2 linked regions of the Flavivirga spongiicola genome follow. The protein of the gene in region 2 interacts with the protein of the main gene of each other region in a pairwise test. Links are inferred from orthologs where the notes say so. Each region holds a gene or a part of one and is shown on either strand. Other genes may lie near its edges.

The links.
Region 1: the proteins of tsaE (region 2) and rlmB interact in binary tests that used the Escherichia coli proteins (3 or more experiments, as listed by UniProt). The link is inferred for Flavivirga spongiicola from one-to-one orthologs.

Annotation. Positions count from the first base shown.
Region 1 is NZ_JAUOEO010000001.1:1,009,818-1,026,075, reverse strand. What follows is about bases 5,971-8,961. They hold rlmB (23S rRNA (guanosine(2251)-2'-O)-methyltransferase RlmB), read right to left. Parts: upstream 7,841-8,961; coding sequence 7,100-7,840; downstream 5,971-7,099. Other genes in these bases: Q4Q47_RS03835 (RagB/SusD family nutrient uptake outer membrane protein), read right to left, coding at 7,913-8,961; Q4Q47_RS03845 (rhomboid family intramembrane serine protease), read left to right, coding at 6,282-7,010; Q4Q47_RS03850 (replication-associated recombination protein A), read right to left, coding at 5,971-6,139. Also shown: Q4Q47_RS03875 (polysaccharide deacetylase family protein), read left to right, coding at 1-1,220; Q4Q47_RS03870 (YjjG family noncanonical pyrimidine nucleotidase), read left to right, coding at 1,210-1,899; Q4Q47_RS03865 (hypothetical protein), read left to right, coding at 1,945-2,508; Q4Q47_RS03860 (DUF5723 family protein), read left to right, coding at 2,505-3,920; Q4Q47_RS03855 (hypothetical protein), read left to right, coding at 3,910-4,788; more of Q4Q47_RS03850, read right to left, coding at 4,862-5,970; more of Q4Q47_RS03835, read right to left, coding at 8,962-9,400; Q4Q47_RS03830 (SusC/RagA family TonB-linked outer membrane protein), read right to left, coding at 9,411-12,707; Q4Q47_RS03825 (SusD/RagB family nutrient-binding outer membrane lipoprotein), read right to left, coding at 13,282-14,718; Q4Q47_RS03820 (SusC/RagA family TonB-linked outer membrane protein), read right to left, coding at 14,729-16,258. UniProt on the Escherichia coli protein: Specifically methylates the ribose of guanosine 2251 in 23S rRNA.
Region 2 is NZ_JAUOEO010000001.1:4,148,066-4,164,305, forward strand. The notes cover bases 3,127-6,099. They hold tsaE (tRNA (adenosine(37)-N6)-threonylcarbamoyltransferase complex ATPase subunit type 1 TsaE), read right to left. Parts: upstream 4,834-6,099; coding sequence 4,420-4,833; downstream 3,127-4,419. Other genes in these bases: Q4Q47_RS16505 (TonB-dependent receptor domain-containing protein), read left to right, coding at 3,127-3,551; Q4Q47_RS16510 (hypothetical protein), read right to left, coding at 3,599-4,126; Q4Q47_RS16515 (hypothetical protein), read right to left, coding at 4,095-4,232; porX (T9SS response regulator signal transducer PorX), read right to left, coding at 5,027-6,099. Outside these bases: Q4Q47_RS16500 (alanine dehydrogenase), read right to left, coding at 1-913; more of Q4Q47_RS16505, read left to right, coding at 1,119-3,126; more of porX, read right to left, coding at 6,100-6,580; Q4Q47_RS16530 (HD domain-containing protein), read left to right, coding at 6,829-8,049; lpxD (UDP-3-O-(3-hydroxymyristoyl)glucosamine N-acyltransferase), read left to right, coding at 8,194-9,216; Q4Q47_RS16540 (bifunctional UDP-3-O-[3-hydroxymyristoyl] N-acetylglucosamine deacetylase/3-hydroxyacyl-ACP dehydratase), read left to right, coding at 9,207-10,613; lpxA (acyl-ACP--UDP-N-acetylglucosamine O-acyltransferase), read left to right, coding at 10,616-11,401; efp (elongation factor P), read left to right, coding at 11,432-11,998; Q4Q47_RS16555 (UDP-3-O-(3-hydroxymyristoyl)glucosamine N-acyltransferase), read left to right, coding at 12,107-13,051; sucD (succinate--CoA ligase subunit alpha), read left to right, coding at 13,189-14,061; Q4Q47_RS16565 (DUF4082 domain-containing protein), read left to right, coding at 14,197-14,778; Q4Q47_RS16570 (DUF6970 domain-containing protein), read right to left, coding at 14,978-15,670; fabG (3-oxoacyl-[acyl-carrier-protein] reductase), read left to right, coding at 15,904-16,240. UniProt on the Escherichia coli protein: Required for the formation of a threonylcarbamoyl group on adenosine at position 37 (t(6)A37) in tRNAs that read codons beginning with adenine.

The sequences.
Region 1 (16,258 bases), 3.1 Mb from region 2 along the record:
AAGTAGAATTCACTACTAAAATAGAAGAATTTATTGCACACGATAGTCTAAAAATGTCTTACACAAAACAACAACTCGGGAATGAGTTTTTTGTTAAAAGTCATGATATATTATTTGAACAAGGGCTAAGTGATCTGGATATTAATATTCATGATTGGGATAATACAAAATGTTTCTTTTTTAACGGAGATAAGAGTGCTATCCCTTTCGATATTTTTGCAGCTTCTTTTTATTTATTATCCCGTTACGAAGAATACTTTCCGCATGTAAAAGATGAATTCGGTCGTTTTACTGCTGTAGAAAGTTTAGCTTATAAGCATGGTTTTTTACATCAACCTGTAGTTGATATTTGGGCATACAAATTTAAAGATGCTTTGCAAGCGCAATTTCCAGAATTTAAGTTTCCTGAAAAAAACTATACGATCAAACCGATCATTGATGTTCCTAGTGCCTATAATTTTAGATTAAAGGGTATTATGCGAACACTAGGAGGTTTGGTGAAAGATATATTTAGGTTTAGATTTAAGAGCTTGTATACTAGGTTTATGGTTATTCTTGGCTTTATACATGATCCGTTTGATACTTTTAAATACATAATAAATAGGCAAAAGTATACTAAGTTTAAGTTTTTATTCTTTTTCTTAATAGGCGATTATTCTACTTATGATAAAGGTATTAACCCCAATAAAAAAAAGTTTGTATCGCTTATAAAGCATGTTGCTGATTATTGTAGTGTGGGTCTGAAAACATCTTATTTTGCTACTGAAGATATGTCAATTTTAAAGAAAGAAAAATTACGGATGGAAGACATTTTAAATACCACATTAAAAGCTTCTAGACAATCTTTTTCGAGGCTTAATTTACCAGAATCATACAGAAACCTTATAGAGTTGGAAGTCCAGGAAGATTATACGATGGGTTATGTCAATTATATAGGTTTTAGAGCAGGGTCCTGTACCCCTTTTTTATTTTATGATTTAGATTATGAGGTACAAACTCCTTTAAAGATTTACTCATACCATCTTATGGATTATGCGCTATTGAAAACACATTCCTTGTTGGATAAAAAGAAAGTTTTAAACGAGATTATTCATGAAGTAAAGAAAGTCAATGGAACATTTATTCCAATATTTCATAATTATACTTTTAGTGCATTAAAGCAGTGGGATGGGTTTAAGGATTTATTTAATATTATTTTAGAATCTACAAATGAAAATTGAAGGTATTACAGATGTGTTTTTTGATTTAGATCATACCCTATGGGATTTTGATAAAAACTCTGCATTAGCATTTAATAAGATATTAGAATTAAACCATATTGATATTGATGTAAATGACTTTTTATATCATTATGTGCCTATAAACTTAAAATACTGGAAACTATATCGAGAAGAGAAAATAGAAAAGAAGGCTTTACGTTTTGGAAGATTAAATGATGCTTTTTCTGCAATTGGTTATCAGGTTGAAGAAGTGGTGATTAACAAATTATCGGATGATTACATCACTCATTTAACAAGGTTTAATTATTTGTTTGAAAATACTTTTGAAATTCTGGATTATTTAGATCTCAATTATAATTTGCACATCATTACTAATGGATTCGATGAAGTGCAACATAAAAAACTAGCCCAGTCTAACATTAATAAATACTTTAAGACAGTCACTAATTCTGAGATGGTCGGCGTTAAAAAACCAAACCCTAAAATTTTTAATTTTGCTTTGCAATCAGCTAATTCTGTTAATAGCCAGAGTGTTATGATTGGCGATAGTTATGAGGCCGATATAATTGGAGCAAAAAATATCGGCATGGAAGTCGTTTTTTTTGATATTCATAATACAGTTATTGATGACGATATTAAACGAATCGACAATTTAATTCAGTTGAAGAAATATTTATAATACACTAATTTTTTTAATTTAGCGTTTTGTCCCTATATCTAATTTATGCAGAAACAAATAATCAATTATTCGTTTTTAGTCATTACACTATATTTAAGTTTTTTTTCTTGTGCTAAGAAAATTGATTTTGAACAAGCTGATGATTTTGAAATCTCCCCCGTTATTGAGTCTAGTCTCATATTTTTTGATGAACCTGCCAGTAGCTTCTTATTCAATAGCACAGAAATAATTTCTATTAAGGACTCTATAGAAATAGATCTTTTTAATAATAAATTTATAGTAGATAACCTTATTAAGGCAGACTTTGTATTTGAAACTACAAATTCAATTAATAAAGCATTTCAAGTACAAGTAGATTTTATTAATGACGCTGGGCAACAATCGCATATGTTCATAATTCCGGCTTCACCATCAACAGATGGTAGTGATGTCTTATCAAATCATGTAGAAGAATTTGAAGGAGACACGCTAATAGCTTTAAAAAGTACTAAAAAATTAGTGTTTACTCTTAGTCTACTACCTGGAGGATCTATTAACCAAACAACGCCAGGTAGAATTAAATTAAAATCTAAGGCTATTTTTTATTTGAATATAGGTGATTCAATATGAGAAGAATAATTTTGTTTTTTATAGTCATTTCATGTAGTTTTTCCTTTTCACAAAACAAGCAATTACTTTACGGGTTTTCAGAAATACCACAATCTTTATTACTTAATCCAGGTGGGAAAATTAAAAATGATTGGTATTTTGGGATTCCATTATTATCACATATTCATGTTAATGTAGGGATAACAGGAAGTACTGTTTATGATATTTTTGCAGATGACGGTATCGATTTTAACACCAAGCTTCAAAATGCTGTTTATAGTATGAAGCCTAAGGATTTTTTTAGCGCAAATCAACAATTAGAAATTTTTTCAGGTGGATTTTCTTTTGGAAGCTCTTACGAAAAGAATGAATATCTAAGTTTTGGTTTATATCAAGAACTAGATTTTATAGCTTATTTTCCTAAAGATTTAGCAGTCTTGGCTTTAGAGGGCAATCAAAATAATATTAATAGACCATTTAAAGCTAATCATATGAGTGTTGCTGCTGAGGCTATTTCTGTGTTGCATCTTGGATATAATAAAAAGGTAAATGACCATTTTACTTTTGGGGTTAGAGGAAAAATATATTCGAGCATCGCAAACGTAAGATCTACGAAAAACCAAGGTCGTTTTACAACTGTACTTGGGCAAAACAATTTTTATGATCATATCTTTAATTTAGATTTAGAACTTAGAACTTCCGGATTGGCTAGTTTAAGTGATGATGAGTCTGATTCCGATTCTGTTGTTAAAGATTTAAAAAAGCGTATTTTGTTTGGTGGAAATCTGGGACTGGGGTTCGATGTTGGTTTTACACGTCAGTTAAATGAACAATGGAGCTGGGATGCTAGTCTATTGGATATAGGTTTTATTAGACATACAAAAGATATCGAAAATTACAAAATAGAAGGTGACTATGTGTTTGAAGGCGTAAACCCTATTTTTCCTGATACGGGAAATGGACAAACGGCTGAAGAGTATTGGAATGAAATTGAAGATAATTTTGAAGATATATTTAAACTAGATACTACAGCAGCTAAGTATACAACATGGCGGCCTATAAAGCTTAATACGTCATTAAATTACGCCTTTGGAAAGAAAAAACATGAAACATGTGATTGTGCAATAGAAGATGATAGTTATCAAAATAGTGCAGGTTTGCAATTATTTGCGATGAGTAGACCTAAGCAACCTCAATTGGCACTAACAGCGTATTATTACAGGCGTTTGTTTAATGGTTTACAGGTTAAAGCTACATATACTATAGACTCTTATTCTGCTAATAATATAGGTTTAGGAATGTCTGCTAATTTAGGAGGTCTAAATTTTTATATTATGGCAGACAATTTTTTAGAATTAAAAAATATATATAGTGCACAAAGTGTATCTTTACAATTAGGGTTTAACTATATATTTAATAAAAATGAAGACTAAATTTTTTTCGGCGATTATAGCCTGTTTTATTATCACTACTGTTTTTTCACAATCTAATTTAAACGATTATAAGTATGTGATTGTTCCTAATAAATTTGATTTTTTAAAGAAGAAAGACCAATATCAATTAAATTCATTAACGCAGTTTCTATTTAAGAAATGTGGATTTGTAGCCTTGATGGAAGGAGATGCTTATCCCGATGATTTAGCAAGAAATAGATGCTTAGCATTAAGGTCTGATGCCATTAAGGGGTCTGGGATGTTTAAAACTAAATTAACTGTAGAACTAAAAGATTGTAACGATCAATTAATTTATACCTCTAAGTTAGGAGAAAGTAGAGAAAAAGATTATGCTAAAGCTTATGCTGGAGCTCTAAGAAATGCTTTTAATTCTATTGAAGCTCTTAATTATAAATATGAACCTAACGAAAAGATAACAGCTTTACAAACTCAAAATACAGGAACAAAGAGTGAAGTAGCTCAAGAGATTCAGGAATTAAAGAAAGAGATTCAAAATCTTAAAAAGGAAAAAGAAGCAGAAAATGTAACCAATGTACCCAAGGTCATTGAAGTCCAACCAAAGGTAGAAACTGTAACATTAGTACCTGCAATTAAAGAAGAAGACACCATGGAAGCGGATATAAAGGAGGTGTTATCTAAGGTGCTATATGCTCAAGAAATTGAAAATGGGTTTCAGTTGGTTGATAGTTCTCCAAAAGTGGTATATAGAATCAAACAAACTAAACTAGATCATGTGTTTTTAGTTGAAAATAAAAGCGCCATTATATACAAAAAAGGAGATGATTGGATTTTAGAATATTACGCTAATGGTATTTTAAAACAAGATATATTAAATATTAAGTTCTAGTTTTAACAACAAACAACAAACAACAAACAACAAACAACAAACAACAAACAACAAACAACAAACAACAACAATACTAATACCCATATTTATCCTTCCAGCGCTGTTTTAAAAATTCTTTATGAGCATTTTCACGAGTATTGTTTCCTGGCTCGTAAAGTTTCGTGTTTTTAATTTCATCTGGTAAGAATTCTTGATTGGCAAAGTTGAGATCGTAATTATGTGCATATTTATAATTGTCACCATATCCCAATTCTTTCATTAATTTGGTTGGTGCATTTCTTATTTCTAAAGGCACCGACAAGTCGCCAGTCTCCTTAACCAATTGCTGTGCTTTATCAATAGCTTTATAGGCAGCATTGCTTTTAGGTGAGCATGCTAAATAAGTAGCGCACTGACTTAATATAATTCTAGATTCAGGATAGCCAATTGTAGAAACTGCCTGAAATGTATTGTTGGCTATTACTAAAGCCGTTGGGTTTGCATTACCAATATCCTCGCTAGCTAAAATGAGTAAGCGTCGTGCTATAAATTTAACATCTTCACCGCCTTCTACCATACGAGCTAACCAATATACAGCGGCATTTGGATCGCTACCTCGTATCGATTTTATAAAAGCTGAAATAATATCGTAATGCTGTTCTCCGGTTTTGTCATAATGAACGGTATTACTTTGAATTCTTTCCAAAACGGATTTGTCAGTAATAGTTATTTTATTAGATTCATAAGAATTTACAATAAGCTCAAAAATATTAAGTAGTTTTCTGGCATCACCGCCAGAAAGCCTTATGAGTGCAGTTGTTTCTTTTAGTTTAATCGTTTTTTTAGAAATATATTCATCCTTTTCAATGGCACGCTTTAAAAGCGTCTCTAAATCGTTTTTATTGAATGCATTTAAAATATAAATCTGACAACGAGATAGAAGTGCCGAAATAACTTCAAAACTAGGATTTTCAGTAGTTGCACCTATTAATGTAATCCAACCCTTTTCTACTGCTTGTAACAAAGAATCTTGCTGAGACTTACTAAACCTATGAATTTCGTCAATAAACAAAATAGGATTTTTTGTAGTAAATAATCCACCGCTTTGTTTTGCTTTATCAATAACATCTCGAATATCTTTAACGCCTGAATTTATAGCACTTAGTGTATAAAAAGGTCTACCGGATTCCGAGGCAATAATATTAGCAAGTGTTGTTTTTCCTGTACCTGGCGGACCCCAGAAAATCATTGAAGGGATTAAACCTTGCTTTATATGCTGTGTTAAGCTGCCCTGCTTACCAACCAAGTGATTCTGACTCACATAGTCATTCAGTGTTTTTGGTCTTAAACGTTCGGCTAAAGGTTCATTCATAATGTAAAATTAAAAGAATTCCTGCGAAGGCAGGAATCTTATTGCAGATATTTTAAATAATAATTTATAAATAAAAGGTGACAATCTAACATATACTCTCCTTTTGGTCAATTATTTGATATAGACTAGTTAAATTTATAGAATGATACAGCATGACCATTTTAAGTTCTCAACAGGCGTTATTATATACCCAGTTTTTTTTGTGCTAACCATTTGGTTGGTATTTTGGTTTGAAGTGCGTTTTGGTTTTAATTTTAGTAGATATGGTGTATATCCTCAAACTTTAAAAGGGTTAAGAGGGGTTGTTTTAAGTCCTTTTATTCATGGAGATATACAGCACATTTATCATAATACAATTCCATTATTTGTGCTTTCCATGGCTTTGTTTTATTTCTATAGACCGATAGCTTGGAAAGTTGTATTATTTGGAATTTTATTTTCAGGATTTTTTACTTGGTGTATTGGAAGGCCATCCTATCATATTGGAGCCAGTGGACTTATTTATGTTTTAGTGAGTTTTACCTTTTTTAAGGGGGTATTTGCAAAACATTATAGGCTTATAGCGTTGTCTCTTTTAGTTATTTTCCTTTATGGAAGTATGTTATGGTATGTAGCTCCTGTAAAAGAAGGAATATCGTGGGAAGGACATTTGTCTGGTTTAGTTACAGGGTTGTTATTTGCACTTTTTTTCAGAAGAGAAATTGCAAAACCAAAAAAGTATGTTTGGGAACAAGAAAATTATAATGAAGAGGATGACCCTTTTTTAAAACATTTTGATGAAGATGGAAATTTTATAGAGCATATTGAAACAGAAGAGGAGCAAACAGAAATCAATTATATTTATAAAGAAAAACCGAAAGACAGCAAATAATATATTGTCAATAAGTTCCAAGTTCCAAGTTCCAAGTTCCAAGTTCCAAGTTCCAAGTTCTAAATTCATCAATCATCAATCATCAATCATCAATCATCAATCCTCTGTCTCACTACTTCATATAAAAAAGCACCGCATGCAACAGAAACATTTAAAGATTCAATCTCTCCCAATATAGGTAATTTAGCTTTTGCATCAACAACTTTTAGAGTAGACGGGTTAATACCTCTACCTTCAGACCCCATAATAATAGCACAAGGTTCTTTAAAAGAAACATCATATAAGGTATTCTCTGTTTTCTCGGTAGCGGCAATAACATGGATGCCAGATGCCTGCATATAAAAAACAGCATCTTTAATATGGTCAACTTTGCAAATAGGTACTTTAAAAACAGCTCCGGCACTTGTTTTAATAGTGTCACCATTTACAGGTGCACCACCTTTTTTTTGAATAATAATACCATCAACACCAGTACACTCTGCGGTACGAATAATAGCTCCAAAATTACGAACATCGCTTAATTGATCTAACAGTAAAAATAAAGGCGTTTTACCAGATTCTAGAACATTTGAAACCAAAGTTTCTATCTCATGAAATTCAATTGGTGAAATTTGAGCAACGGCACCTTGGTGATTTTTTCTGGTGAGTCTGTTAAGTTTTTCAACAGGTACATAAGAAGAGTTGATAGAATTTTTTCTTAAAAGGGTTTCCAATTCGCTAAAAAGCTCTCCTTTTAAGCCTTTTTGAAGAAATACCTTGTCGATTGTTTCGCCTGCATTAATGGCTTCTATAATAGCTCTTATACCGAATATTTGTGTTTGGTTTTCCATTGGGGTAAAGGTATAAAAAAAGAGGCCATCTAAAATTTTAGATGGCCTCAAAAAATTGAATATTTTATCTATTTACTCATTTTGAGAGTCTATAAACGGATTATTTTGAATTTCTAATTCTGGAATTTCAAAAGTTAATCGCTCATCATCATGATCAATAGGAACACCTACATTTGATAAATGATTAGAACCTCTCGTTATAGTAGCCTCATTTCTTTTCATTGCTAAATAACTTTTACCTTCACCCCATAATTCAATACGAGTTTGTAGATAAATCTCGTCAATTAGTGCTTGACCACTTAAGCCATCCACATATGATGAATCTGGAATACGTAAATCTAACAATTGTTTTAAAGCAGTTCTAGCATCACCTTCAGCGCCGTTTCTTGCTGAAGCTTCAGCATGTAAAAGATACATTTCAGCTACACGCATATATATATAATCTGTTTCGATATTACGTTGCCCACCTATAACTCTACCTTCATGATAAAATTTGTTTAAAGGTAAAAGTGGTCTACCAGGATGAGCTGCATCCCTAAATTGTTCTTTTCTGGCATCATTTTCTGGTATCTGATCATATAAAGCTTGATCGATGGCCTTAAAATCACCAGCCCAAGCGTAACTAAATGAAAATGAATCCATTTGTCCCCACCAAGATACTAAGTCTAAACCAATTTCTAAAGTTAAATCGATTCCCCACATCCAACCAGGAGTAGCAACATCGTCAAAACCTCCAACTATTTCTGTAGCTGTCATTAAAGGAAAACCGCCATTATCGATAACATCTTTAGTTAATGTGGCAACTTCTGCCCAACTGTCTCTTCTAGAACCTAATACATAAGCTAAAAGCCCTTGAGCTACAGGTTTGTTAATTTCGTTTTTTGCAGAACGATTAAAACCGTCGAGTAATGTAATAGCAGATCTTAAATCACTTTCCATTAAAGCGTAAATTTCGCTAGTAGCTACTTTTGGCCCATTTAAATCATCAATGTCATCATAAAGTGGTAATATTTCAGCAGAAGGATTATAATTATTCGCAAAGTATTGAGTCAAATAAAAATAAGAGTGCGCTCTAATCGCTTTTGCTTGACCTAAAAGGTGTTTACCACTATCTGATTCCGGAACAGCGTCATTACCACCTAATGCCGCTATAGCTGCATTAGCAGACCGTACAACACGATAGTAATACCTCCATACTTGTCTGTTATCTCCAAAAGTAAAATCTTGTGTACCTTGGAATTCTGTAATACTAGCTCTGTACCAACCAAATGTACTTACAGATAAGGCCATATCACCGCAGAGCATATCACCAAAAATATCGTTACCCTTTTGACCAAAGTCATCATCACCAGTGGTTCCACCAGTCTCAATTTGTACCATTAGAGAATAGATACCACTCAGAGTTGAGGCAATTACGCCTGGATCGCTTTCTGCAGCTTCAGATATTTGAGCTTGAGTAAAAAACTCAGAGGGCGTTTTTTCTAAAAAGTCATCTTCGCAGCTGAATAATACAACTGTAAAAGCCGCGATTAACGTTGAAATTATAAATTTATTTTTCATTTTTTTTTTTTTAAAATTTAACACGTGCCCCAAAAGTTATTGTGCTTAAAGGAGCATACAAACGTCTTCCTGTGTTACCAGTTTCTGTGGTAGAAGGATTGAACCCATCTCTTTTTGTTAGTACAAATAAGTTATCTCCAGATACCGATAGGTGTACTTTATTTATTCCCGTATTATTAAGGAACTTAGAAGGTAAAGAATAACCTAATTGTACATTATTTAGAGCTAGATAATCAGATTTAATTAACCATCTTGTTGATGACGATCCTACATTAGCATCAAAGTTATCAGAAATACGAGGAACATCTGTAATATCACCAGGTTGTTGCCATCTTTGAGCGATATCTCTATGAAAGTTATTTGCTCCTGCTCCGAAACGATCATTCATTAACTCAGAGTATTGCACATCTAAAGCGTATCCACCTAGACTATACGTAAATTGAGTAGATAAATTAAAGTTTTTATATTGCCCAGCTAACCTAAATGCACCACGAAGTTTTGGAATACTTGATTTACCAACATATTTAAGCGTAGCAGCAGAGTATGATGTCGTTGTCTGGCTTTGAATATTTGCGCCAGGATTATCATTAAGATATTGCGTTAGATTAACACCTAGTTCTTCTCCTGTTTCTAATGTACCATTACTGTTTGCATCATCAAAATATTGGTTCCATTGGCCTACTCCTGTAGCAGGATCTACACCAGCCCATTCACGTAGGAAGAAATCAAATATGGAGCTCCCTTGAGAATAGCCATAGTAAAGTGCTGAAGTATCAATAATTCTCGGCAGACCTGTAGAAGGCTCAAGCGGCATTGTTGTAATTTCATTAGTTACACGCTCTCCGTTAAATGTAAAATCTAAAGAGGCGTCTTCAGTTTTTATAAGATGAGCGGTTAAACTAAATTCAAGACCACGGTTTTGTAAAACCCCATCATTAACCGTTACTGAAGAAATTCCCTGAGACGACCCAACTCTTCTATTAAAAAAGAGGTTTTCAGTATTCTTAATGTAGTAATCTACGTCAAGATCAATGAATTTACCAAAAGATATTTCTACACCAGTTTGAAACATTTTAGATGTTTCCCATGTTAAATCGGGATTTCCGTTTAATCTTTCAGATAATGAAACACCATCATTTAAATTATTAATATTGAATGTATCTGATGATTGGAAAAAATCGATACCTGCTTGGTCTCCAATGACACCGTAAGATGCTTTTACTTTTAAATATGATATGGCGTCGCTGTTAACTAAAAAATCTTCATTACTAGCTATCCAAGATGCTCCTACAGAACCAAAAGTTCCCCATTTATTATTTACGAAACGAGATGAGCCGTCACGACGCACAGAACCTGATAAGAAATAAGTATCCTTGTAATTATAATTCACTTGAGAAAAATATGATTCAATAGAGGCTCCTTCTATGAATCCTGTAGGAGAACCTTGAGGAACAACAAAATTGGTTAAGTCAAGTATTCCAGGAATTGCTGCCTCACGTTTTGACACCGTATTTCTTTCTCGTTCATAATCATTACTTTCATGAGCTACTAAGAAGTTAACATTGTGTTCACCAAAACTTCTAGTGTATCGTAATAATTGTAAAAAGTTTTTTGTAATATCTCGGTTGTCACGTTGGAATAATGTTCCACCAGAACTTGTTTCCGATCCATAAAAAGGATTGCTGTAACTCTTTTGTCGGTCTTGTGAATATTGAAGACCGAATTTAGTTTCGAAACTTAAACTTTCACTAAATATAATTTCTGCAGAGAAATTACCAATAATATCATGACGTTTACTTCCTAAGAAGTCATAAATCGCAGACCCTACTGGGTTTAATAAGTTTGCACTTGTTCGTGGTCTTCCTAAAGGCGAAGCAGAACCATAGTCATATTGGAAACCACCAAATATTGGTTCAGGAACAAGGTTCCCATTATCATCTCTCAAAAATACTGGGAATATAGGTGGGTTTTTGTCAGCAAATTCGAAAAGGTTTTCAGAACCAACAGTTTGACCATTGTTTTGGCTTTCAGAGAATGAGTAACTCATATTTGATCCCACTTTTAACCATTTCTTTACTTCAGACGTTACATTTAAACGTGTATTTTGTCTTTTGAATCCTGTATTTAAAGCATAACCTTTATCATCCAAGTAACCAGCAGATGCGAAGTATTTAGTTTTTTCGTTTCCTCCACTCATACGTAGATTAGCTTCTGATCTAAAAGCTGCTTGAAAACTTAAATCTCTAAAACTTTGCGGTGAGTAGCGTCTTGCTACACCAGGTCTTACAGTACGGGTTGCGGGATCTATCAGTTCTCCTACATTAGCCACATCCCACATATTATAGGCTGCATTGATGTAACTTGATGTAAATAAGTTTGCATTTGCATAGGCAGCAGGGTCAGCTTCTCCCTCTCCTATACCTCTGTTGAATATACCTTCCCAAGCATATCCAATATACTCTTCCGGAGATGTAACGACATCATATCTAGGGATTAACTGTGTAGTAATACCAGTTTTAAAATCTACTTCTATTGATGACTCTCCTGATCTACCTTTCTTGGTAGTTATTAAAATCACCCCGTTGGCTCCACGAGAACCATAAATTGCAGTTGCCGCTGCATCTTTCAGAACAGTAGTACTCTCTATATCTTGTGGGTTAATAGAGTTTAACGGACTTATAGTGTTGTTAAAATCAGCTTCTAGGTTGTCATCATTTACAGCACTATTTCTTAAACGTGGTACCGTTAATGGTACACCATCTACTACATAAAGAGGCTCTCTGTTACCATTAACCGAACCATATCCACGAATACGAACTGTAGATACATTACCAGGTTGACCAGAAGTATTTACAACAGTAATACCTGCAGCTTCACCAGTAAGCATTTGTGATACATTAGGAAACGTTTTTGCTTCTAGATTTTCAGAGCTAATAGTTGCTGCAGTTCCTGTAAATGACTTCTTTGTAGAAGTACCATAACCAACTACCACAACTTCTTCTAAAGCTTCTGCATCTTCTTGTAAAGTGACATTAATTGTATTGGAAGCTCCTACTGGGACCTCTATAGTTGTATACCCTACGAAACTAAAAACAATTGTTGCTCCTTGATTTGCTCTAATTGAATATTTACCATCGAAATCTGAAGATGTACCAGAACTAGTACCTTTAACTAAGACGGTCGCTCCAGGTAATGGTAAGCCAGAATCATCTGAAACTGTACCTGAAATTGTCTTTTCTTGTGCAAACGTAAGCTGCACTGCAAACGCTAGCAATAGCGTTAGCATTCCACTAAACTTTGTTTTCATTTTATAATTATTTGAATTAGTCAATGCCAAAAATCATAATAAAAAGTTAATAAAACAATAAATAATGGTTAAAATTTGCCTTTTAGCGAGAAATTTTAAGAAAAAGGATAGAAAAATAATAAGCTTTGATATGGGGTTTTTGATTTATTTTAAAAGTAAAATGTACTTTTTTGAATATAAAAGCGGTTGTTTAAGAGGTGTTTAGGTGATTTTTTATTTTTAAGATTTTTTTATTTTTCATAAAAGGATTTATATTCTAGTTATTTGGAACTTAAAAACATAATATGGGTTTGTTTTATTGGACTAAACTCACTTTTTTAAGATTATGGCTCATTATAACAATTCTTATTTTGGTTTCTACTTTATTAATACTTCCTCATAATAAAGTGTTTGAAGTTCAAAAAATCATTATAATTGGTGGTAAACAATTTCATTGACCTTGACGACCACTTAATAACTCTTTCTCCAAAATAATAACTAATAATACCAAACAAAAAAGGCTGCCCTAAAGGACAGCCAAAAATTAATTAAATCCCTTAACCATCTGTATCGGCTATATAAGAAGATACATACCTTAAAATTTATCCCAGAATAATTTTGTTTCTGCTAAATCTCCTCCAATTGCTGAAGCTGCTGCATTATAATTTGTCGCATTAATAGTTTGTTCTACAATAGGATACGTGTATCTGTTTGGAAACCCCGAAACAGCTTCTGTAGGAGTTGCTAAGATTGGAAAGTCAAAAACTCTGATTGAAGTCCAGGCTTCTGGGCCTCTATTAAATAAAGAAATCCATTTTTGTGTTCCTATAACCTGTCTCCAGGGTTGAGTTCCGATTAACGTAGCGTAATCAACAGATGGTTGTGCTAAATAAGTGGCAGCATCTGCTGCACTTCCTCCCCATTCATCAATAGAAGCAGTAATTGCGGCATTATAATGATTAGCGGCAGTATCACCTGTTGCATACCCTCTTTCAGCGCCTTCAGCTAATAAAAATTGCATTTCAGAATAAGAAAATATGACACCTGGGGCCGTAGCAGCGACAACCTGTTCAGACATAGGTGAATGGCTAGAGTAAGTTGATGGTGAGCCAATTTCACCACCTATATAGTCACCGCCCACAGTTTGAAACCATAAAGGTCTTCTAGGGTCATTTAACGTATTCATTAAATCAATAAGTGTGGCACCAGCAACAAAATCATCACGACCACTTAATATTGCTTCTGTATGAACTGGGTGCGTGTTAGGAGCCGATGATCCATATTGCATATTTGTATTTTCTGCGCTACTTGTTATAATACCTCCGGCAATAGCAGATTCAACGGTAGTTTTTGCATAGGTATCATCTGCGTCAGCTAATAACATGCCCATTCTTAATTTTAAAGAATTTGCAAATTTTATCCAGCTAGCGACATCTCCTTTATAAATATTGTCATTAGACCCAAAGCTATCTTTGCTATCATCTAAATTACTGATAGCAGTCGTTAATCTGGAAATTAAATCTTTATAAATGGTTATGCCATCATCATATTTTGGACTTAAAATTTCAATATTTAGAGACTCACTATAGGGTACATCACCAAAAGTTTCAGCCAAGTGACTGTATGCATAAACTTTTAAAATCTCAATAATATTTAACTTATTAGGTTTTAATGCATTTATTTCATCCGTTAAATACGTTGTTTCAGTAATAATTTTCCCTGCTTCATCTAAGTCCTTTAAAGCATCTCTATACATGGCACTCCAAAGGTTTTCAGGAATGGTTCTGGTAACTTGATCGTAATTACTTTCGTCAGTGTATGTCGTTTCTTGTAAAAACTGAGACCATAACTTCGTATTGTTCTCATTAACATTAATGTGGACAACTTGATCAACTAAAGCTTTTTGAGCTCCTGTAAATAAGGATTCTCCAGATACAGCAGCAGGATCCTTGGTGTTTCTATTCAAGTCTTCTAAATTACTTGAACATGATGCAATACAGATTGCAGTCATTATTAAAAATATTTTTTTCATAGTCAAAATTTTAAAATTGTAATTTAACATTAAAGCCAAAATCTCTTGTAGAAGGTAATGAGCCTACTGAATAACCTTGAATATTACCTGCGCCTAATCCAGATTCCGGATCGGCATGGGGAAGGTTTTTGTCCATCCATAAGTTAGAGCCTATAGCGCTGAAAGAAGCTCCGGTAAGGAACGTGCTCTCAAGAAGCTTTTCTGGTACATTGTAAGTAAGTGCTACTTCTCTTAATTTAATATAACCGGCGTCATAAGAAAATGCTTTATCAGGTAAACCTCTTCTGTATCCGAAAGCACCAAATCTATCAGCTCTAATGCGCGTTGTATTTGTAGATCCATCTGGATTAACACCTACATTGATAAATCCACCACCATCGGCAATAGTGTTTCTTACAGGGTTTCCTAAGTCATTTAAAAAGACTGTTTCAGCAGGTAAACCTGTCGCAAGGCCATAATATTGATCTAATGACCAAATACTGCCGCCTTCTTGAATGTCTATTAAAAAACTAAAGGTGAAATCTTTATAGCTAAAATGGTTGCTGATACCCATCTGCCAATCAGGGTTGGAATCACCAATAATATTATCTGATGTCGATGTTTTCATATACTCACCAGAGGTTGCATCAATTAACCTTGTCTCAGGTGTTGGATTTAATGGATCCAAGTATGTATAGTCTGATCCATAAATAACACCGTAAGGTGCTCCTACTTGAGCATTTATTGTTATACCACCTTGGAAACTACCTAACTGTAATGTTTGTAGTCCCTCCGGCAAAGACAATACTTTGTTTCTGTTTCTAGTCCAGTTTACATTGACATTCCAACTAAAATCATCAGTTTTTATTGGTGAACCAGATAAAGAAAGTTCCACGCCTTTATTTTCAATTTCACCTGCGTTTACACGTTTATATAAATAACCAGTTGCTTCAGATACTCTTACGCCAACAATTTGATCTATAGAGTTTGATTGGTAATATGCAACTTCTATACCTAAACGATTCTTTAAGAATTTCGTCTCAAGACCAAACTCGTAACTTTTTGTTCTTTCTGGCTTTAAATTTGGATTGTTTTTTGTGTTTCCAACCGAGGTGCTAGCTGATCCAAATGGTGTGTTAACATCATAAAAATCTTCCAATTGATTCGCTCCTGCAGCACCATTGCCTACTTCTGCATAGTTAACACTAAACTTACCAAAAGATAACCAATCTATATCAACCGATTTACTAAAGATGAAACTACCTGAAATACCGGGGTAGTAAAATGTACTGTTGTCTTTAGGAAGTGTAGAAACATGATCTCTACGAAGTGTAGCATCTAAATAAAAAGTATCATTATAGCCTAAGGAAAGACTGCCATAAATACCATCTGTTCCATTTTTCCATACAGTTTCAACTGGTAAAGCTAATGGGTCTCTACTATTTTTTAATGTATAAAGCCCAGGAACACTAATACCTCCTTGCGTAGCCGAGGTTAATCTGCTAAACTCCCTTCTATTAATGTTTACCCCAAGAATGGCTTTTAAGTTAAGAGACTCACT
Region 2 (16,240 bases):
CAATACAACCTCCCATATCGATACTTACATCTATTATGATGGCTCCTTTTTTCATAGATCGCACCATATCCTCAGAAACGATTACAGGAGCTCTATTTGTTCCTCGCACCGCTCCAATAACAACATCACAGCGTTTTAGAGCTTTTGTTAAATTTTTTGGAGTAATTGTAGATGTAAAAAATGGCCTGCCTAGATTTGTTTGTATACGTCTTAATTTTGTAATAGAATTGTCAAAGACCTTTACATTTGCACCCAACCCCATCGAGCTTCTAGCTGCAAATTCCCCAACGGTACCAGCTCCTAGTATGACAACCTCTACAGGAGGTACGCCGCTAATGTTTCCAAACATTAACCCATTACCATTACCGTCTTTAGTATCAGATAATAACTCTGAAGCTATTAAGACAGAAGCCGTTCCTGCAATTTCACTTAATGATCTTACAGCAGGGTATGCACCATCGGCATCACGAATAAACTCAAAAGCTAATGCTGTGATGCGTTTTGAGGCTAATGCCTCAAAATATTTTTTAGATTGGGTTTTTATCTGAAGCGCAGATATTAATATGGTTTGCGGATTAATAAGTTTAATTTGTTCTATACTTGGAGGTTCCACTTTAAGAACCATAGGACAAGCATATACTTTAGCCGTATCTTTTGTAATTTCAGCACCAGCTTCACTATAATCCTTATCACTAAAACTGGCACCATTTCCTGCTCCAGATTCAAGCAATACCTTATGCCCGTTACTTACTAAAGCAAATACTGCATCCGGTGTTAAACATACCCTTTTTTCTTGAAAAGCAGTCTCTTTAGGTATACCTATAAACAGTTCTCCCTTGCGTTTTAGTAGTTCAAGAGTTTCTTCTTGAGGTAAAAGTTGTTCCTTAGTAAAAGGCGAGAGTGGTTTCGACATGGTTAGTTTAATTAATAAAAAATCAAATTACAAATAAATTTTCTATTGTTAACACAAACTGAAAATAATTATTTTAGTTTTTTAAAAGCTAACAAGATTAATATTTTAATTTCAATTCTTGTAAGAAAATAATTATTATTTTTATAACTCCTCAATAAAATGTTTTAAATTAATTATTTATAAGTTTGCATTATCAAATACATCCATGATTAAAAATCTATTTTATCACTTTATTCTGTTGCTTTCTCTCTCATCTTTTTCTCAAGAATATAGGTTAAATGGCTATGTTAAAGATGACAATAATAATCCAATAGCGCATTCTAATATATTAATTACTAGTTTAGGAGGTTCAAAAATTGCAAATGGTACTTCTACAGATGAAAAAGGTTATTTTATAATCGAAAATCTAAAAGCCGGGGATTATATATTAAAAATTAGATTCCTTGGGTTTAAAACATATTCTACAAGAGTCGAACTCGATAGAAACATTCATTTTGATACTATAATACTTGAAGAAAATTTAGAAACGCTTGATGGAATAACGGTGGTCGCAAAGAGACCTACAGTTAATCGCATGGTAGATCGCTTGGTTTTTAATGTAGAAAACTCTACGTTATCGAATGATAATGTTTTAGATGTTTTAAAGCATACACCTGGTGTTTTGGTTCATGATGGTACTATAACTGTAAAACAATCAACACCCACGGTATATATAAATGACAGAAGGGTGCATTTGTCTTCAAGCGAGGTTCAGCAACTTTTAGAAGGCACCTCTGCCACTAATGTAAAATCGATTGAAGTCATAACAAATCCTCCTGCAAAGTATGAAGCAGAAGGTGGTGCCGTGCTTAACATTGTAACCAATAGAAATATTATAGCAGGCTATAACGGAAGTGTTTTTGGGAATTATAGACAAGGCTCAGAATTTCCAAAATATTCATTTGGAACGAGTCACTTTTTTAAAGCAAAAAAACTCAACACCTATATAAACTATAGTATAAGCCCTAGAAAGGATTTTCAGCATAATAACGAATTTATAAACTTTTTAAATGACAACAATCAAAATACATCAAGTTGGGAAACAGATTATAAAAGAACACGCGAAACTTCAAACCAAAATATAAATGCCAATATAGATTATGATATAAATGATCGTAATAGTCTTGGTTTTTCAACAAGCATGTTAATCACTCCAAGAGACCATACAAACACTTTTGTTAATTCTCTAACCGAAGTTTTTAACGCAAATAAAACTTTAGATTCTACATTTAATACTTTAAACCGTAAGGTGGATGAAACCTTCAATCTGGCTTTCACACTTGATTATGTGCATAAATTTAAAAAGGAAGGGGAGAAGCTCTCTATAAGTACGCATCATACAAATTATGATTTTTCGAGTTTCCAAAATGTAGATACAGACTATCGTTTTCCTGATAATATACTCATACGAAGTAATCGATTTCAAACATTTTCAAGTCAGGTTATAAAATTATATACAGGTCAGCTAGATTATGAATTGCCAATAAATGGTTCAGCACAATTTGAAGCAGGAGGCAAGGTTTCTAATATTAATTCTGAAAGTATCTTAAATCAGTTTATTTTTGAAAATGATATAAAAATAGAGGATTTACAAAATTCTGATACTTTTTTATATGATGAAATTAATTATGCAGCCTATATAAGTTATTCCAAAGATTGGGAGCGTTGGAGTTTTAAATCTGGACTAAGAGTTGAACATACGGATATAAAAGGGAATTCATTATCTACTAGTCAAAATAGTAATAATGATTATTTAAAGTTGTTTCCATCTCTTCATTTACTGCATAAGTTAAACGATAATAATGAACTGTATTTTAACTATAATAAACGCATACATAGGCCGAGATATAATGAATTAAACCCGTTTAAGTATTTTTTAAATGATAATGTATATATAACTGGAGACCCAAATTTAAAGCCTCAAATTGATGATACATTTACTTTAGGATACACTTTAAAAAAGGATTATGCTTTTGAGCTCTATTATCGCTATGAAACTGATCCAACAATTCGAATCATATTTCAAGACAATGACAATAATAAGTTAACATATGTAGATACTAATATAAATCGTAGTATTTCATATGGCTTAGATTTTACAACATATAAAAAGTTAGCTAATAACTGGAATTTATATGTGTTATCATCTCTTTTTTATTATGAAGAAGAATTTTTTGCGTTAAAAAGCAGTAACGCCCTATTAGTAAATAACAGATGGTCAATCTTTGGGCAAATAATCAATTACTATAGTTTTTTAAAAGATCATAGTTTAACAGCAGATATTTCCTATTTATATATATCACCTATAGTTAATGGGCCAACAGATGCAAGTGCACGATCGGGAATTGATATAAGTATAAAAAAAACATTTTGGAATAAAAAAGCAACACTTAGTATTGGAGCTACAGATATATTTAATACTCAAAACTTTAAAACAATTACTCAATACCTAAATCAAGATGTGTTTTTAAAATCGAGAAGAGAAAACAGATTACTTACTTTTGGGTTTAATTATAAGTTTGGAAACTTTAGATTGCGTACAAATAAAAAAGAAATAGATCTAAATGAGCGAGAGCGATTTAAAGAAAATACAAATTAATTGATTTTTGATTAAAATTGGCAGTAATCAAACGAAAGTGTGTTAAGCTAAAAATAATTCTTAACCTTACCCCAAAAGTTTTTAGGAGACATTTTAAATTCATCTTCAAGTTCTTGCATTGATTTATTGACTTCAGATAAGCTATTAAATATTCTTGCCCTAATCAAATAAATGGTAGGTATTACAATTGCCATGACTGGTATTAAATACATTATGTGATTAGAATCTAAGTATTCAATATCATCATTAAAAGTCATAATTATTTGATAAAAATACATAGCAATTGGCACTAGTAATGCATGATACCACCAATGACGACATGTAAAAAACCATAGAAATATTAATAATAAAGGAACTAATTTATTGGTAAGCGTCCATGCTACAGTTCGAACGCTTTCATAATGTGTACTCTCATAGTTAAATAAAAAAGTGTTCCAAATTTTTATATCTGGAACACTTTGGTATAAATCGAACAAATAAGGTGTAATAGCTACCAAAGTAGCTATTACACTCCCAAGGATTAGATCCTTTTTATTAATATTATTATTTTGGGAGTCTGATTTTACTCTTTTCAATTTTTGCTGTTTGTTGTCCATTTTGGTTGTAAGCATCAGCAGCTTGAGCCATAAACAACATTCCTCCGAAAATTGCGATTGCAATTACATACTTTTTAGTTTTCATTTTTAAAGGGATTTATTAATTAATATATCCAAATGTAACTAAAGGCAATTTTGAAGTTTTTCTTGAAATGTTAAAAAAATGTTAAAAAAAGAGTTTTTTTAAATTTCCAATGTGGTTTTCCCGTAAAACTTCAAAATTCGGAGTGTTTTTTATGTTATTTATTTGTATAAGCTAGTAATTATGTTAGTTATATGTCTTTTAAATTTAGTCTTAAAATCCTATTATTAGTACTTAATTCTAAATCAACTCTATCGAAATGATCCGTTAAAATGGGTTCAATCTTTTCTGGCCATTCGATCAGTTTCCAATGCTCCGAGTCTATATAATCTTCAATTCCAAAATTATAAGCCTCTTCTAAATCATTTATCCTATATAAATCAAAATGATATACTTTATCATTATTTAATTGATACTCATTTACAATAGAAAATGTTGGACTACTTACTTCGTCATCACTACCTAAAACTTTTACTATGTTTTTTATTAATGTTGTTTTACCAACACCCATATCGCCATAAAACAATAAGGTTTTAGTTTTTACATTTTTAATGAGCTGTTTTGCAATATTTTCAACATCATTTAATCCAAAGCTAATCTCCAATTTTATTAAATTTTATACGCAAGTATAACCATAAAAAATCAAAAAAACAACAAAAAAATGTATTTTATCGATGTTTTTTGCTTTACATAGAGTTTTTATTTTTAATTGATCTATATAAAGGTTATTTAATTTCCTTCCGATAGTAGATTTAGTTTTATAAATTCAGACACTGTTTTAATAATAACGGTTATATTTATTTTGGGTCAAAAACTACGAAAGGGATAATCATTTCTTCAAGAGAAACACCACCATGCTGATAGGTGTTTCTAAAGTAACTTACATAATGATTATAGTTATTTGGATATGCAAAAAACAAGTCGCTTTTTGCAAAAATATAAGAGCTACTCATCTTTATTGACGGTAAGTGAGCTTCTTTTGGGTTTTTAAAAACCAATACATCCTTATCATCGTAAGTTAAGCTCCTTCCGGTTTTATAACGAAGATTTAAACTTGTGTCTCTATCACCAATTACTTTTGATGGATTTTTAACATTAATAGTACCGTGATCTGTTGTTAAAATGAGTTTAAACCCTAGTTGTTGGGCCTGCTGTATCATTTCTAAAAGGGGTGAGTTTTTAAACCAGCTTAAAGCTAAAGACCTGTATGCCTTATCGTTTGAAGCCAATTCTTTAACAACTTCCATTTCTGTTTTGGAATGTGATAGCATATCAACAAAATTATAGACAACAACTGTTAAGTCGTTAGACTTAAGTGATTTGAAATTATCAGCTAATTTCTTACCGTTTTTCAGATTTGTGATTTTATGATAATCATAATTTAAATGAGTTAATCCTAATCGTTTCATCTGGGTATCTAAAAAGGCCGCTTCATGCAAATTTTTACCACCGTCATCGGTATCGTTTTTCCAATATTCTGGAAATAACTTTTCCATCTCACTAGGCATTAACCCAGAAAAAATAGCATTACGAGCATATTGAGTGGCCGTTGGTAAAATACTGAAAAAAGCCTCTTCTTTGATTTTTTTATAATAGTTGTTAATTATAGGTTCAAAAACTTTCCATTGGTCATAACGTAAATTATCAATAACAATTAAAACCGTTGGTTGATCTTCACTAATCTCAGGAGCAATTTTTTCTTTAAAAAGCATGTGGGACATTATGGGGGATTCTGAGTTCGGTTTAAACCAATTGGCATAGTTCTTCTCTATAAATTTACCGAACTGAATATTTGCTTCATTTTTTTGAGACTCTAAAATCTCGAACATCCCTGCATCTTCAATATCTTCAAGTTGAATTTCCCAATAAATAAGTTTTTGATACAAATGGACCCATTCTTCATAAGAATTAACCATAGATAAATCCATAGCGATTTTCCGAAATTCCTGCTGATAGTTTGAAGTTGTTTTTTCAGATACTAATCGAGAATGATCCAAATTCTTCTTTAAGCTTAATAATATTTGATTTGGATTTACAGGCTTAATGAGATAATCCGCTATTTTGTTACCAATAGCTTCTTCCATAATATATTCTTCCTCACTTTTGGTGATCATAACAACAGGGAGGTTGTCTTTCTTTTCCTTTATTTCATTTAAAGTTTCAAGACCAGTAAGCCCAGGCATATTTTCATCTAAAAATACGATATCAAAATTTTTATCATCTATGACATCAATAGCTTCACTGCCACTCATGCATGTTGTAACGCTATAATTACGTTGTTCCAGAAATAGAATATGAGGTTTTAGTAGATCAATTTCATCATCTACCCAAAGTATTTGTATTGTATTCATTTAAATGTTTTTAATAATCATTTATTGGTAATTGTCTTTTATCTAGATTTCTTTAAATACGTAACAAAAATTAATATAAGCTCTTAAATGTCGGGTCGAGCACAGTCGAGACTTTCTTTTTTAAGACTCTATAATAAAGGGACCTCTCGACTGTGCTCGAGGAGGCACTGTTTTAATTTTTGTTATGTATTAAATAATAGTCTGTATATAATTATATTTGTGTCTATTAAACATTAACTTTTTCAAGTTTGAACAAACTTAAAATATTAAACGACCCAATTTACGGATTTATTACTATTCCAAATTCGCTTATTTTCGATTTAATTCAGCATAAATATTTTCAACGGTTACGTAGAATTACTCAAATGGGTATGTCATATTTGGTTTATCCCGGGGCACACCATACTAGATTTCATCATGCTATAGGCTGTGTGCATTTAATGCAACAAGCGGTCAATGTACTTCGTTTTAAAGGAGTTGCGATTTCTGAAGAGGAAGAAAAAGGACTGTACGCTGCTATTTTGTTGCACGATATAGGTCACGGCCCTTTCTCTCATGCTATGGAACATAGTATCGTTAATAATGTATCGCACGAAGACATTTCTTTGCTTTTTATGGAGCTATTAAATAAAGAATTTAACGGAAGTTTAACGCTTGCTATTCAAATTTTCAAAGGAGAATATCATCGAAAATTTATGTGTCAGCTTATTTCCGGACAATTGGATATGGATCGGGCCGATTATTTAAAGAGGGATAGTTTTTATACCGGAGTTGCAGAAGGCAATATAAATAGTGAACGATTAATCACGATGCTTCATGTTGTTAATGATGAATTAGTAATTGAAGAAAAGGGAATTTATAGTGTTGAGAAATTTTTGGTGGCTAGACGTCTCATGTACTGGCAAGTTTACTTGCATAAAACGGGATTGGTTGCAGAACAATTATTGATTCGAGTTTTAAAGCGCGCTAAGGAGCTACATCATATTGGGGTTCAATTAGAAGCCAGCAAAGCTTTATTATTCTTTTTAGAGAATAAAATAGCAATTGATAATTTCGACAACGATACGCTAGATATATTTTCCCAGTTAGATGATTATGACATTATTTCGGCTATGAAACACTGGCAACATCATGATGACTTTGTACTTAGTAAGTTGAGTAAAATGATAATAAACAGAGACTTATTAAAAATTAAATTGAAAAGTAAAGTCATTAAAAAGCAAAATCTAGAAAAACATATTCAAGATTTAATTACTACATATAGAATAAGTGAAAAAGAAGCAACATATTTTGTGTTTACTGGAGAAATCTCAAATCAGGCCTACCAACTGAAACACCAAGGTATAAATATTTTACATAAATCGGGGAAAATTGAGGACATCGTTAAAGCTTCAGATCAACTTAATCTAAAGGCCTTATCAAAACCCGTAACTAAATATTATATCTGCTACCCTAAAGAAGTACTATAGTTAATTTTTACAAATTAAAAAAAATATAACTATATAAAATGTGACATGTGTCTTTAGAAAACAATAAGCATCGGCACATGAAAAACTTTAGTACATTTTTCCTATTTTTGCGTCAATCAAACAAAAAACTACAAACTTTTCAGTGTGAAATTTACAGCACAACAAATAGCAGGAATATTAGAAGGTGATATTGTTGGTGATCCAAATGTAGAAGTTTCAAAATTATCTAAAATTGAAGAAGGAACCCAGGGTTCCTTAACGTTTCTATCCAATCCAAAATACACCCAATATATATATTCTACAAAAGCGTCAGTGGCCATAGTTAATAAAAGCTTTGTCCCTGAAACCGAAATAGACACGACATTAATCAAAGTTGAAGATGCGTATGCCGCCTTTACTAAATTACTTGAGTATTATAATATTGCAAAACTTAACAAAGTAGGCATTGAACAACCTTCGTCTATATCAGAATCTGCAAAATTTGGCGATAATATTTATTTAGGAGCGTTTTCATATTTAGGGGATAATGTTAAAATAGGGGATAATGTTAAAATATTTCCAAATGTTTATATAGGTGATAATGTTACTATTGGCGAAAACTCCATTGTTTTTTCTGGAGCCAAAATTTATTCAGATACTATTATAGGGACCTCTTGTGTTATAAATTCTGGAGCAATCATTGGAGCTGATGGCTTTGGTTTTGCACCAAATTCAGATGGTAGTTACAAGAAAATACCTCAAATAGGAAATGTTATTTTAGAAAATCATGTTGATGTGGGAGCTGGAACTACTATAGATAGAGCGACTATGGGTTCTACCATAATAAGGAATGGGGTTAAATTGGATAATCAAATTCAAATTGCTCATAACGTAGAAATAGGCAAGCATACTGTAATAGCAGCACAATCTGGTGTTGCCGGTTCGACTAAAATTGGTGAGTACTGCCAAATTGGAGGGCAAGTAGGTATTGCTGGTCATATTACTATTGGTAACAACGTGAAAATCCAAGCACAATCGGGTATAGCTAGAAATGTTAAAGATAATGAAATCCTTCAGGGTTCACCTGCACTAGCATTGAGTGATTATAACAAATCCTATGTGCATTTTAAAAACTTACCTAAGATTGTAAAAAATATTAATGAATTAGAAAAAAATAAATGGGAATAGTTAATACTGAAATAAAGCAAAAAACTATTAAAGATGAAATTTCTTTAACTGGTGTCGGTTTGCATACAGGAAAAGATGTTACTTTAACTTTCAAACCAGCTATTGCCAATTCTGGATTAGCATTTAAACGTGTTGATTTAGAAGGCACACCTGTAATTGAAGCTGATGCAAATTATGTCACCAATACACAGCGAGGTACCTGTTTAGAGAAAAATGGTGTAGCAATTCAAACTTCAGAGCATGTGCTTGCTGCATTGGTTGGGTTAGATGTTGATAATGCTATCATCGAATTGAATGCCTCGGAACCGCCTATTATGGATGGTTCTTCCAAATTTTTTGTAGATGCTATTGAAAAAGCTGGTATTGTAGAACTTGATGCTTTTAGAGAAGAGTTTGTCATTACAGATATTGTTTCTTATACAGACGAAGAATCTGGTAGCGAAATTTTAGTAATGCCTTCTAAAGAATACCAAATAACCGCCATGGTAGATTTTGGTACTAAAGTTTTGGGTACTCAAAACGCTACTTTAAATAAAATTTCAGATTTCAAAAAGGATATTTCAAACTCACGTACATTTAGTTTTTTACATGAAATTGAAATGTTGTTGGAGCATGGGTTAATTAAAGGAGGGGATTTAAATAATGCCATTGTTTATGTAGACAAAGCATTATCTCCAGAAACTATGGAAAAGCTTAGAGTAGCCTTTAAAAAAGATTCCATAGCTGTAAAACCAAATGGTATTTTAGATAATTTGACGCTACACCATCCAAATGAAGCAGCAAGACATAAGTTGCTGGATGTTTTAGGAGATTTGGCACTTATAGGAACAAGAATTCGTGGTAAAGTCATAGCAAATAAACCTGGACACTTTGTAAACACACAGTTTGCTAAAAAATTAGCTAAAATAATAAAAAACGAACGTCGCAATAATGTACCTAATATAGATTTGAATCAACCGCCTCTAATGGATGTTAATCAAATTATGAGCATGCTTCCTCACAGGCAACCATTTCTATTAATAGATAAAGTTTTTGAGCTTACAGATAATCATGTTACAGCTATAAAAAATGTAACAATGAACGAACCATTTTTTGCTGGTCATTTTCCTGGAGCACCTGTAATGCCAGGCGTTTTAATTGTAGAAGCCATGGCACAAACGGGAGGTATTTTAGTGCTTAATACCGTTCCGGATCCAGAAAATTATTTGACCTTCTTTATGAAAATGGATAAAGTTAAGTTTAAACAAAAAGTAATGCCCGGAGATACGTTAATATTTAAATGTTCGTTAATAACTCCTATTCGCCGTGGCATTTGCCACATGCAAGGCTATGCATATGCCAATGGTAAACTTTGTGCAGAAGCAGAACTAATGGCTCAAATCTCTAAAGTAAAATAAATATGAACCAACCACTAGCATACGTTCACCCAGGTGCCAAGATTGCTAAAAATGTCGTAATAGAACCTTTCACAACTATTAATAATAATGTAAAAATAGGAGAGGGGACTTGGATAGGTAGTAACGTAACCATTATGGAAGGTGCCCGAATTGGTAAAAATTGCAATATTTTTCCAGGTTCAGTTATTTCAGCTGTTCCTCAGGACTTAAAATATAATGACGAAGATACCATTGTAGAAATAGGAGATAATGTTACCATAAGGGAATGTGTCACTATTAACAGAGGTACAGCAGATAGAATGAAAACCGTTATCGGTGATAATTGCTTAATAATGGCTTACTGTCATATTGCTCACGACTGTATTGTTGGGAATAATTGTATTTTCTCTAATAATAGTACACTGGCAGGACATATAACAATAGGTGACTATGTTGTTTTAGCAGGAATGACGGCAGTGCATCAATTTGTATCTGTAGGTAACCATGCTTTTGTTACCGGTGGATCTTTGGTTAGAAAAGATGTGCCTCCTTATGTAAAAGCAGCACGTGAACCTTTGTCATATGTTGGAATAAATTCTGTCGGACTAAGAAGACGTGGATTTACAACAGAGAAAATACGAGAGATTCAAAATATTTTCAGAATACTCTATCAAAAGAATTATAATAATACTCAAGCCTCAGAAATTATTGAGGCAGAAATGGAGGCGACAACAGAGCGTGATGAAATTCTTCAATTTATAAAAAATTCGCATCGAGGTATCATGAAAGGGTATTTCAAATCAAATTAATTAAACTAACGATTATACAAAAGAGAATTTATGGCAACTACAAGTGATATTAGAAATGGATTATGTATAAAATATAATAATGATATTTATAAAATAATAGAATTTTTACATGTAAAACCTGGTAAAGGCCCCGCATTTGTTAGGACAAAAATGAAAAGTGTTACTAGTGGTAAAGTTTTGGATAATACCTTTTCTGCCGGGCACAAATTAGAAGATGTACGTGTAGAAACCCATAAATTCCAGTTTTTATATAATGATGGTGAATTTTACCATTTTATGAACACAGAAGATTACGCGCAAATTCAATTAGTGGAATCTGCTCTAGATAATCCAAGTTTAATGAAAGAAGGTGAAGTTGTAACAGTTATTATTAATTCTGAAGATAATATGCCACTTTCTGTTGAAATGCCGGCAAGTGTTATATTAGAAGTCACTGCAACCGAACCAGGAGTAAAAGGAAATACTGCTACCAATGCAACAAAGCCTGCAACTGTTGAAACAGGAGCAACCGTAAATGTACCTTTATTTATTAATGAAGGGGACAAGATAAAAGTTGAAACTGAAAAAGGGACTTATAAAGAACGTGTTAAGGAATAATAAATCAGTCCACAGTTACCAGTATCCAGTAAGCAGTACTTACTCATATACTGAAGACTGTATATACTGTATACTGAATACTGAATACTGAATACTGAATACTGAATTATGAAATTTTGGCAACCACATACCTTAAAAGACATTGCAGAATTAATTGATTGCACTTTTGTTGGTGATGCTAATTTCCCTGTTCTCGGAATGAATGAAATTCATGTCGTGGAACCTGGAGATATCGTTTTTGTCGATCATCCTAAATATTATGACAAAGCACTTGATTCTGCAGCGACCATTATACTTATTAATAAAGAAGTAGCTTGCCCTTCTGGAAAAGCATTATTAATTAGTGATGATCCTTTTAGAGACTTTAATAGGCTTACAAATCATTTCAAGCCTTTTAAAGCATCTAACACTGCTATATCAAATTCTGCAACAATTGGAAAAAATACAGTAATCCAACCAAATTGTTTTATCGGTAATAATGTTGTTATAGGTGACCATTGCATAATACACGGTAACGTAAGTATTTATGATGATACTATAATAGGGAACAATGTTATAATACATTCTGGAACTATTTTAGGATCAAGCGCCTTTTATTATAAAAACAGACCTGAAGGATTCGATCAACTAAAGTCTGGAGGGCGCGTGGTAATTGAAGATGATGTAGATCTTGGAGCGGCCTGTACTATTGACAAGGGGGTAACAGGAGATACAACGATTAAAGCAGGTACTAAAATTGATAATCAAGTGCAGGTAGGGCATGATACCGTCATAGGAAAAAAATGTCTAATTGCCTCCCAAGTAGGGATTGCAGGTTGTGTTATCATTGAAGATGAAGTTACTATTTGGGGACAGGTAGGGATTACTAGCGCTATTACCATTGGAAAAAAAGCTGTAATATCGGCAAAAGCAGGAGTTAGCAAATCATTAGAAGGCGGTAAAAGTTATTTCGGAATTCCAGCTGATGATTTTCGCTCAAAATATAAAGAAATAGCAGCCATAAGAAAGATTCCTGAAATACTTGAAAAATTAAAGGAACAGAATATAAAATAGAGCTTGGTTTTTATTAGAACTCATTTGAAAAAGCCTTAAGCAAGTTCTTAAAATAAAAAGTACGTTTTTACTTTAAAATTTTAATACAAAAAATTACATTTGCTCAATTAAATTAATTAAAAGACAAATAACCACCTATGAGTGTTTTAGTAAATAAAAATTCAAAAATTATAGTTCAAGGATTTACAGGTAGTGAAGGTACATTTCACGCTAGTCAAATGATTGAATACGGAACGAATGTCGTTGGCGGTGTTACACCAGGAAAAGGTGGGCAAACACATTTAGATAAGCCGGTTTTTAATACCGTTTTAGATGCAGTTAACGAAGTAGGGGCAGATACCACTATTATTTTTGTGCCGCCTGCTTTTGCTGCCGACGCTATTATGGAGGCCGCAGATGCTGGTATAAAAGTTATTATTACAATAACAGAAGGTATTCCGGTTGCAGATATGATTACGGCATCCAACTACATTAAAAATAAGGAGTGTCGCTTAATTGGCCCCAACTGTCCAGGAGTTATTACTCCGGAAGAAGCCAAAGTTGGTATTATGCCAGGTTTTGTTTTCAAAAAAGGTAAAGTAGGTATTGTTTCTAAATCAGGAACACTTACATATGAAGCTGCTGATCAAGTAGTGAAACAAGGATTGGGAATTACTACAGCCATTGGTATTGGTGGAGACCCAATTATTGGAACGACGACAAAAGAAGCTGTTGAATTATTAATTAACGATCCGGAGACTGAAGCAGTTGTCATGATTGGAGAAATAGGAGGGCAATTAGAAGCAGATGCTGCTAATTGGTATAAAGCTAGTGGAAGCAAAAAACCGGTTGTTGGTTTTATAGCTGGAGAGACGGCTCCTGCTGGACGTACTATGGGGCATGCTGGTGCTATTGTAGGAGGAAGTGATGATACAGCTCAAGCTAAGAAGAAAATAATGAGAGCTTGTGGTATTCATGTGGTTGATTCTCCTGCCGAAATAGGAAAGAAAATAGCTGAAGTATTAGGGTAAACTTAATAGCTCATTAAAATAAGTAATCCGTTAACTAAAAAGTTAACGGATTTTTTTATGCAATAAATTTAAAATATAGGGTAACAAAAATAGCACTGCTTTTATATACTAGTATAAAACTAAAAAACAGGAATTATGAAAGCACAAAAAATAATATTAGGACTAACAATCATAGCATTATCTCTTTTTAATTGCTCTAAAAATGATGATGAAATAGAAATTGTAGAAGTAGAAGCAATACCACAATATCCAATGAAATCGTTGATAGAAAGTGGACACATGCAGGTAAACTATCAAAAAGTAGATGGTCCTAGTATCTTTGAAATTGGCTATAAATTTAAATCATTTAAAGATGGAAAGATCACGGCACTAGGTATTAGAGTACCAAACAATGATATATATCGAGTAACCCTATGGAATGTAGAAACAGAAACCATTTTAGCAACTACAATGGTTACTTCAAGTTCAGGGCTTCTCTCTTTCGAAGCTATAGAACCTATAACTATAAGTTCTGGAACAGCTTACTTTGTTTCAGTTAATACTAATGATTATTACCAGTTTACTAATGCTGGAAATGATTTATTTCCTGTAGAAATGGGAGACATATTAATTTCTGGTTATGGGTCGAACTATGGCACCAGCCAAACATTGCCAGATACGTTCTCGGAAACATCTTATCTAGGAATGGTAGATATTAAATTTGTGCCCAATAATTAACGCTTGCATAATAAAAGAAGTATACTGAAAAAGAGGGTGTCTAAAAGGTCTTTATAATTTGATTTGTCAGGTTGAGCCTGTCGAAACCGATATTGATTATCTGTAAGTTAAATATATTTCGACAGGCTCAATATGACATCGAACTTACTTTTAGACACTCTCTTTTAATTTATGTCAAAAAATCATATTTTATATTTGCTTAAGGAGCTCTAGTATATTCAATAGAAGTACCAAACCCATCAATATTCAATATGATAGTTTCTCCTTGCTCTGCAAGATTCGAAACATCAAAAGAAGTTGTAACAGATATAGAAGTTGGTTTAGTTAGGCTTTCTTTAAGATTGAATTTTATACGTCTTTGTGCAGGACTGCTTTCTAGAACCTCACCAGAATCTACCAATTTTACATCTTCAATTCTATCTTGAGTAGAAAGTATACTAAACGTTATCTCCAAACAATTGCCATTAGTTTTTGCAGATGTAATTGGTGAGGGTTTAAGTTCTTTATAGAGTTTAGGGCTGATTATAGTACCTTTTTCGCAATTTCTGTCAGTGAATAATATCTTTTCATTGATCGCTTCAGTATCAAAATCAGGACAAGTATTTATTCCTGCTATACCTCCAAATTCACAAACTTTATGCTTTTCACAATCATAAACAGTTGTAAAGCTATCTGCACAGTTTAAGCAGTTATTTATTGAAAAAACTGTTTGCTGATTATAATCATATTGTATAATTTCTAAACCATTAGTATTAGGATGATTTACTAATTCTTTTAGCCATTCTATATTTTCAAGCGGATCTACTGAGCATATTTTAGAAGGATTACCATCATCAGTTTCATTACATCCTAAAAATGAAATTAATAGTAAAAAAAGAAACGTATATTTCATAATGCTTGAGTTTAATATTCGCTGTTAAATTCAATTATTAGATGCTTTCAATAAATAAAGGTTGCGTAAAAAGTAATCTTTTATTTATTACATATAATGTGATTTTATAGCATTTTTTATATGATACAACATTGTATTTCCTATATTTGAATATCTAATTTATTAATGAACTTCAAGAATGAAATACACAATATATATTATTGTGTTTTTTATGTCAAATTAAAAATATCTAAATGAAATTATTACAAGGAAAAACAGCCATAGTTACAGGTGCTAGTCGTGGAATTGGTAAAGGAATTGCAAAAGTTTTTGCAGAACAAGGTGCGAATGTAGCATTTACATACAGTTCTTCTGTAGAAGCTGCAAACGCATTAGAAGCAGAATTGAATGTGTTGGGTATAAAAGCTAAAGGATATCAAAGTAATGCTGCCAGTTTTGATGATGCTCAAAAATTAGCTGATGAAGTTGTTTCTGAATTTGGAAGTATTGATATTTTGGTGAATAATGCCGGTATAACAAAAGATAATTTGTTAATGCGTATTAGTGAAGAAGACTTTGATTCTGTTATAG